Regions from separate parts of the Paenibacillus sp. F4 genome, predicted to be linked through region 2. Evidence: predicted binding sites of a transcription regulator. Region 2 holds the regulator's gene; the other holds the start of a gene.

Region 1 (3,422 bases), on a different contig from region 2:
AATTTTTAGAAATACATAGTAGGTATAGACAACGTAATATTACTAACCTACACATTGCACCAGCCTACAATTTCTATTTAAAAAAGACTTCAAGGAAAATCAAACATTAAGTCTGTTGTACAAAAATATCAGAATTTCGTATATGTTATTCCGCTAACGGGATACGTTAGTTCAATGGAACAGCGACAGTCTAGGACTTTATCTTCTCGTCCTTAGTTGTCGCTGTTCCAATTTCTAAGTCCGTCTAAAACTTATTTTATGAAGTCTAGCGGTATGACAATTCGAAAAGTCGCATGGAATAAAGACACTCAGTCAAATACTTTGGTTTCTGCTGACAGTAGAACTATGTAAATCCGTAGTAGGTACGGAGTAGAAAGAATTTACACTTTATTCAGGAACAAATTAAACCTATTTAGGAGGATCACGAATTATGTCTACTACACAACCACGTTTTGCATTTCTGGATTCAGAAGGAGTTCTGCATTTAAACGATGAGGAACATGCCAAGCAACACGGCAAACATGTACAAACTTCGCTGACCGACGACGAAAGCGGATATCCAGTCATTGAGGGTCAAGGTGTTGTATACTATTCAGTACAAGTTCTTGTCCCGAGTCAACGACAAGAACTTATACCGATCGCCATAAAGGACAAGAAATGATCCTATTGCCAATTTGATGAATGTCTAATAATGGAGAAACAGTGGGTTATACCCCAAGAGCAAACCACCCGTTGGACGGGTGGTCAGGATTTAAGGAATCAGGCTCTTGTTCCAATCTGAGGACAAGAACTTGATTCCTTTGCTATAAAAGACAAAACATACATATGTAATAGACAGCTTTGTACAGACATCGAGCGCAAACTACTGCGGATACTGTACAACTATTCTGCTGGTCGGAGACGGTTGCCCCCAATGAAAGAACTGGAGATAAAGACAGACAGACGTACAGAGGACTACGGGCCGGGTTGCTGGCCTTGGAGCGTGATAAGTATATCTTATGGGAAGCTAATGACAATCTGTGGGATATCGTAATTATAGAGGGCTGGGATAGGGACCAGAAGATCATCATGCCCATGGGTGACGCCAATAGATACTTTACGGAATATTAAAACCCCGGATTGCTCCGGGTTGTTTTTTATCTGATCGTATATTCATAAACTTTATCCTGAATCTTTATCTCTGCTTTTAATGGCTTATCACTTTTAGCCACCTCACTGGGTATCTCTGAAAGATAGTACAGTGTTCCCGTTTTAAGTGGGTCTACACTGGTGTTGGTGTAAATAAAGTCTTCACCACCACGTTCCTCAATAGTGCTGAATGTATCATAATCATATTTGTTATCGAATTTTAGGTTTACTTCCGCTATTTTATCCGCTTTAATTTCTTCTGTCCCAAGATTTTTGGCTTTAATGACTAGAGCAAAGAAGGTAGAGTCTGTTTCTTTGGATTCGTATAGTATATGGAAGTCTCCCGGTTTAGAAGGTTCGATTTTTTTTGAAATCTTATTTCCCGTTACTGTTATATCAGCGAAATCTTGTATTGTAACTGTCTCGCCCTTTTTTATAGGAGTAACCGTATCTTCTTGCTTTTGTTCCACTGGTGCTGCTGGTGCGGCAGTATTCGTTGGCGTAGTAGCTGGTTTGGTGTCATTTGTTGTGGCAGTTTGTTTAGGCGAGCAAGCTGCAAGCGTTAGAAACGCGGCAGCCACCAATATACCTGTTACAATTTTCATATTATCCCCCTGATTTTGTATTTTCGTATAGTCTATCAGAACTAGGAATATTTTCCTGGGACAAAAGTTTTGGATTCGGTATACAAAAAGCCTTGTCTAGAACGTATGTTCGGAATATAATTTCTACATAATACATCAGGAGGCTACATACATGTCGAAAAAATTAGAAGGTAACGGCTTATGGGGAAGCAGCCGGATTATCATACCAGAACACAAGGAAGCATACTTAAAACTCATGAAAGACCGTCAGCGGAGAGGCAAGCCGGAAATTGACGATCAGGAAGTCCAGTTGATCGAGCAAGCGCTTATAGAGTCCTACAACACACGTCAACCTGTAACACTAGTGGTTTTTAGCCCGTTCGATGACGAAGAACTCACAGGTGTAATCACGTCTATAAATACTGCTCGCAGGGAAGTGAAACTGTTTCGTGGCGAGGATGATTTTAGTTGGATCAAGTTGGAGGATATCATTTCAGCAAGTATCTAGCAAAAATCTAAGGGGAGTAAATATTCTACTGACGTTATCCAACAAACAAGAAATGTTTTCAACCGCCTTACCTACGATAATTCAGTCGGAGTCTTTCTAGGAGCATTTGACGCTAGTGTTTTAGCTGATTAATTAAAAAAGCAGGATTCTCATATCGCAATCAAGACTTCCTGATGATGATGCGTTACACCCGCATCAAGTTAAAAAAAGAGGCTTACAGAGTGGTACAAGACTACTACGGAGAAGCTCACTTTTACAGAAAAAGCCTGATGAGCTACAACGACATCGCGCTGGGCCAAGGTAACTTTTTCTTCGCTAGCGAAGAAGGGCATCTTTAGGTTATTGAAACAATTCTATAGACTCTTGCTTGTCGTGGCTGGAAAATTTACAAAAGAGGCAGAGGGATCCCTGCCTTCGGCGTTTTATAATTCTTCGTCTGAGAAAAGCGGAGTGGACAAATAACGCTCACCTGTATCAGGTAATATGACCACGATCATCTTGCCTTTGTTTTCTGGAAGTTTCGCAATTTGTGTTGCTGCATAAACCGCAGCCCCAGAAGAAATACCAACAAGCAGCCCTTCTGTTTTGGCAAGCAGGCGTGCAGTTTCAAACGCATCTTCGTTTTTAACTTTGAAAACCTCATCCACATATTCTTCATTAAAGTTATTTGGAATGAAACCAGCACCGAGTCCTTGTAGTTGATGTGAACCTGGAGTACCGCCAGACAGCACTGGTGAATCGAACGGTTCGACGGCTATCACTTTTACAGAAGGTTTTCGTTCCTTTAATAACTGGCCAACGCCCGAAATAGTTCCACCTGTACCTACGCCCGCGATAAAAATATCTACACCGCCGTCCGTATCATGCCAGATTTCCACAGCTGTAGTTTTGCGATGAATTTCTGGATTGGCAGGATTGCTAAACTGCTGTGGTATGAAAGAGTTTGGTGTTTCGGCAGCCAAGAGCTCAGCACGCTTGATAGCGCCTTTCATCCCCTCGGATCCCGGTGTTAACACAAGCTCAGCACCGAACGCAGTCAAAAGCTTGCGACGTTCGATACTAAACGTTTCAGGAAGTGTAATTATAAGTTTATATCCAAGAGCCGCAGCTGCAAATGCAAGTCCGATTCCAGTATTGCCACTTGTCGGCTCGATAATAACGGAGTCTTTATTGATTAAGCCTTTCTCCTCAGCGTCTTTAAT
Region 2 (3,422 bases):
GTCTGCGTTGTCTATCATTTACGCTAAACAGATTAACAGCCAGTGCGTTACCTCTTGCACGCGCAACGGCTCTTTGATTCGAACGGATGTTTGATCTTCTTCTTCTCAAATCACGTCTGCAATGTCTTCTGCTCATATGATCACCTCCCTTCAAGGAAATGAAGGTACGGATGAATCTTAGTGGTGTTTATGCTTACGCTTGGAAATTTTGATATTCAAGGCATTGGTTGCTAGTGCATTTCCGCTTCCTGTTTTAGCAGCTGCGGCTTGAAAGACTTTAACGACCAGATATCTGTTTTTCCCGATGCGATGCTTATACGTTTTAACTCTATTTCTGATCATCTGCATATCTCCTTTGCTTAGGTCTGCTATATACATATGTCAATTGTGATAGTAATGTATCAGCATAAATCTATTAAAAGCCAAAAGAAGCTGGTACCTATATTCCTAATGGTTAACAAAAAAACCTCATGCGAGCCTGTCTTCGCCATTTCAACTTTACGTTGCAGGAGAAGGTTACAGGCAGGTCGGCATGAGTCTAATAGTGTAGATAAATAATATGCAGTTTAGTTTGAAAATTATTTACTATTAAGAGTATTAATTTTTTTCTCGTAGTACGCCTCTTGAGCAAGAATATGATTCAGTTGTTCAGAGAGCTGTTTATATTCTTGGCTGTCTTCTGGATAATTGTTTCTTTCGGAAATTACAGCTTCAAGTTGCTTTTCTAAATACCTGAAATGGATAAGTATTTGTATGTACTGAATACGATCGTAGGTTGTTATGTGTGAGTTCTCTTTTGCATACAAATGATCCATTGTTGGAACTACACAGCTTATGGCGATAAATATCACAGCAAACACTGAAATTATAATTTTTTTCATTTAATTCCTCCTACAGAGCTATGAGTAATTAATATACCATATTTATCCAAATCAAAGAAAGATCTATTAGTTTTGCCCATGACAGTATAGTTGCTCAAGATCAGTGGGGGATTATTTGAGATGGGGAGGCTGATTTTATAGTAGAAAAAATAGGAATAGGTTGCTGAAATGAAAAAATAGTTGTGAGATACATAATAAACATAATAGCAATACAAAACCGGCTTGCCCTAGGCAGCCGGTTTTGTATTAGTGGATAGAATAACGGGGAAGAAAGAACGAGAAATCAGTGGAAGTCCCGGAAGAGTCCTACAACCTTGCCCAAAATGCTGACGTGTGTCAGGCGAAGCGGTTCAAAGGCTGGATTTTCAGGTTGAAGCCGGATATGATCTTTTTCTTTGTAGAAGGTTTTAACTGTAGCTTCGTCTTCATCTGTCATAGCTACAACAATATCACCATTATCAGCGGTCTGCTGCTGACGTACGATTACATAGTCTCCGTTAGCAATCCCAGCCTCAATCATGCTTTCGCCTACAACAGATAACATGAATATTTTATCCTCACCAACAAAGTGTTGGGGAAGAGGAAAGTAATCTTCAATATTTTCTGTCGCCGTAATAGGAAGGCCAGCAGTTACTTTGCCGACGACGGGGACACGACTAATGGAGTAATTAATCAAGTTGCTGTTATCCGATTCGTCTTGACCGAGTAACTCAATAGCCCGTGGTTTTGTAGGATCGCGGCGAATGAGTCCTTTTTTCTCTAAACGATCCAAATGACCATGAACCGTAGAACTGGAGGCTAATCCGACAGCCTCGCCTATTTCGCGTACAGAAGGGGGGTACCCCTTTAGACGCACTTCATTGCGGATAAATTCAAGAATGGCCTGCTGGCGGCTCGAAATCTTAGACATACCGTATCAACCCCATTTAGTAACGTTTGGGAAAATTATAGCATAGAACCTCCGTTCGTACAAACATAAGTTCTAAATAATCCCTGAAAATAATTGCGAACTTTTGTTCTCTTTTCTATTGAACAAAACAAATGTTCGTGTTATATTGTGAAAACATAAGAACAAACGTTTGGAGGACACAGCCAATGATGAAATATAGCACTTATCAAAGTATTTTCCCGATGAATTTAGAAAATTTACAGGAGACCCGAAAAGAGGGTAGGGCGCGTTTTATGCAGATTATTACCAATACTCTTTTACTTAAGCTTCTTATTATAGTGATTGTTGCTTGGATTGCAGGGGCAGGTGTACTTACGGTTTTCGCGGCACCTTCAGCTTCCAAGGAAGAAGTGACTAAACTGACCGTACAACCCGGGGATACGTTGTGGGAGATTGCCGCAAATCATAAACCGGAACGAATGGATACACGGGTATATATAGAAGGAATTGTGCGGATTAACGGTTTGGAGGATCGGGGAGTGCAGGCAGGTCAGGTACTCAAGCTTCCTAACTTCTGATCTATAGACTATTAGAGCTTGTCAGGGAGCGTAATACGGGAGCCTTGACAAGCTCTTTTCTACATGTCAAAGTGTATTATATCTTTGCTTTTATGGAGGGGACACAATTTGGATATAGACAGCTTGGTACAGCGCATTAATGAATTAGCGCGCAAAGCAAAATCCGAGGGTTTGACGGAAGAGGAAGCCACAGAGCGCGCCAATCTTCGGGAAATTTATTTAGGTAACATTCGCCGTAATTTTCGGCAGCAGCTTGAGACGATTGAATTTGTGGACGATGATACATCGAAGGGAAATGACGGGCTGAAGCATTAATGTTGTTAAAGCGCCCAAGCCTACAATTTGCCTTTTGTTTTAGGTACCTTTCATGGTATCTATATAGATCAGCTTTGAGGCAATTGTTTTATTGTAATATATCTGGGAAGGAATTGAGAGATGGCCCGATCATTTGAAAGAAAAGTACGCAAAAACACAGCGCATTTAAATAAATCGCGCAAAAAGCAAGGCATTCAAACCATTAACGGCGCAGGTTCTGCAATGGATATTTTCCGTGGCCGTAACATTACTGTGCCAATTATGCTGGCAGGTCTTTCTGTATTGTACATGCTTATGAGTTACTTTTTGACTAAGACTGGCATGCGAGGGATGGATTGGCTTGTATTCGGCCTTTACTTGATGCTGGCTGTTATCTTTTTCATCCGTCGTCCTTATCTGAAAGTGGGAAAGGATACTCTCTATATGCTGAAAGGTGGTAGAGAACGTCCAATGACGGCAGGGGACATGAAAGCCATCAAGATTGAAAAGGGTTACGTAACCGTTGAAAGAAAAGGTAAGGGCGGTAATTTCATTTTTACTAAATCATTAGGTCGCTATGACACGGATGCCATTGCAGAGCGACTTGAGAAGTTTGCGCTATCCAATCAGATACAGGTGGACAAGAAATAACTGATTTAGCCTGTAGCTCTTTAACAAAGGCCGTATGATGTTATTTCATATAACATGCTGCGGCCGCTTGCTTAATATGGGCACACATAACGATTCAAATACTTAACCGAGCAAATAGGTGTACATATA

Evidence for each region. The regulator LexA, encoded in region 2, represses DNA repair genes until DNA is damaged. The targets are predictions, from matches to a motif close to CGAACATATGTTCG.
Region 1: C1T21_RS26580 (YolD-like family protein) is a predicted target of LexA. The motif match lies at 1,832-1,845, and genes of this name have one in related genera.

The regions. Positions count from the first base shown of each region.
Region 1 is NZ_POVS01000035.1:14,982-18,403, forward strand. Features, by position in the region: gene C1T21_RS26570 (hypothetical protein) at 431-661, shown strand; gene C1T21_RS27125 (hypothetical protein) at 841-1,110, shown strand; gene C1T21_RS26575 (YgdI/YgdR family lipoprotein) at 1,137-1,733, opposite strand; gene C1T21_RS26580 (YolD-like family protein) at 1,885-2,220, shown strand; gene cysK (cysteine synthase A) at 2,643-3,422, opposite strand, start outside.
Region 2 is NZ_POVS01000015.1:73,912-77,333, forward strand. Features, by position in the region: gene C1T21_RS27395 (hypothetical protein) at 1-136, opposite strand, end outside; gene C1T21_RS27400 (hypothetical protein) at 178-342, opposite strand; gene C1T21_RS17305 (hypothetical protein) at 579-881, opposite strand; gene lexA (transcriptional repressor LexA) at 1,165-1,791, opposite strand; gene C1T21_RS17315 (LysM peptidoglycan-binding domain-containing protein) at 1,980-2,348, shown strand; gene C1T21_RS17320 (DUF896 domain-containing protein) at 2,457-2,663, shown strand; gene C1T21_RS17325 (hypothetical protein) at 2,784-3,293, shown strand.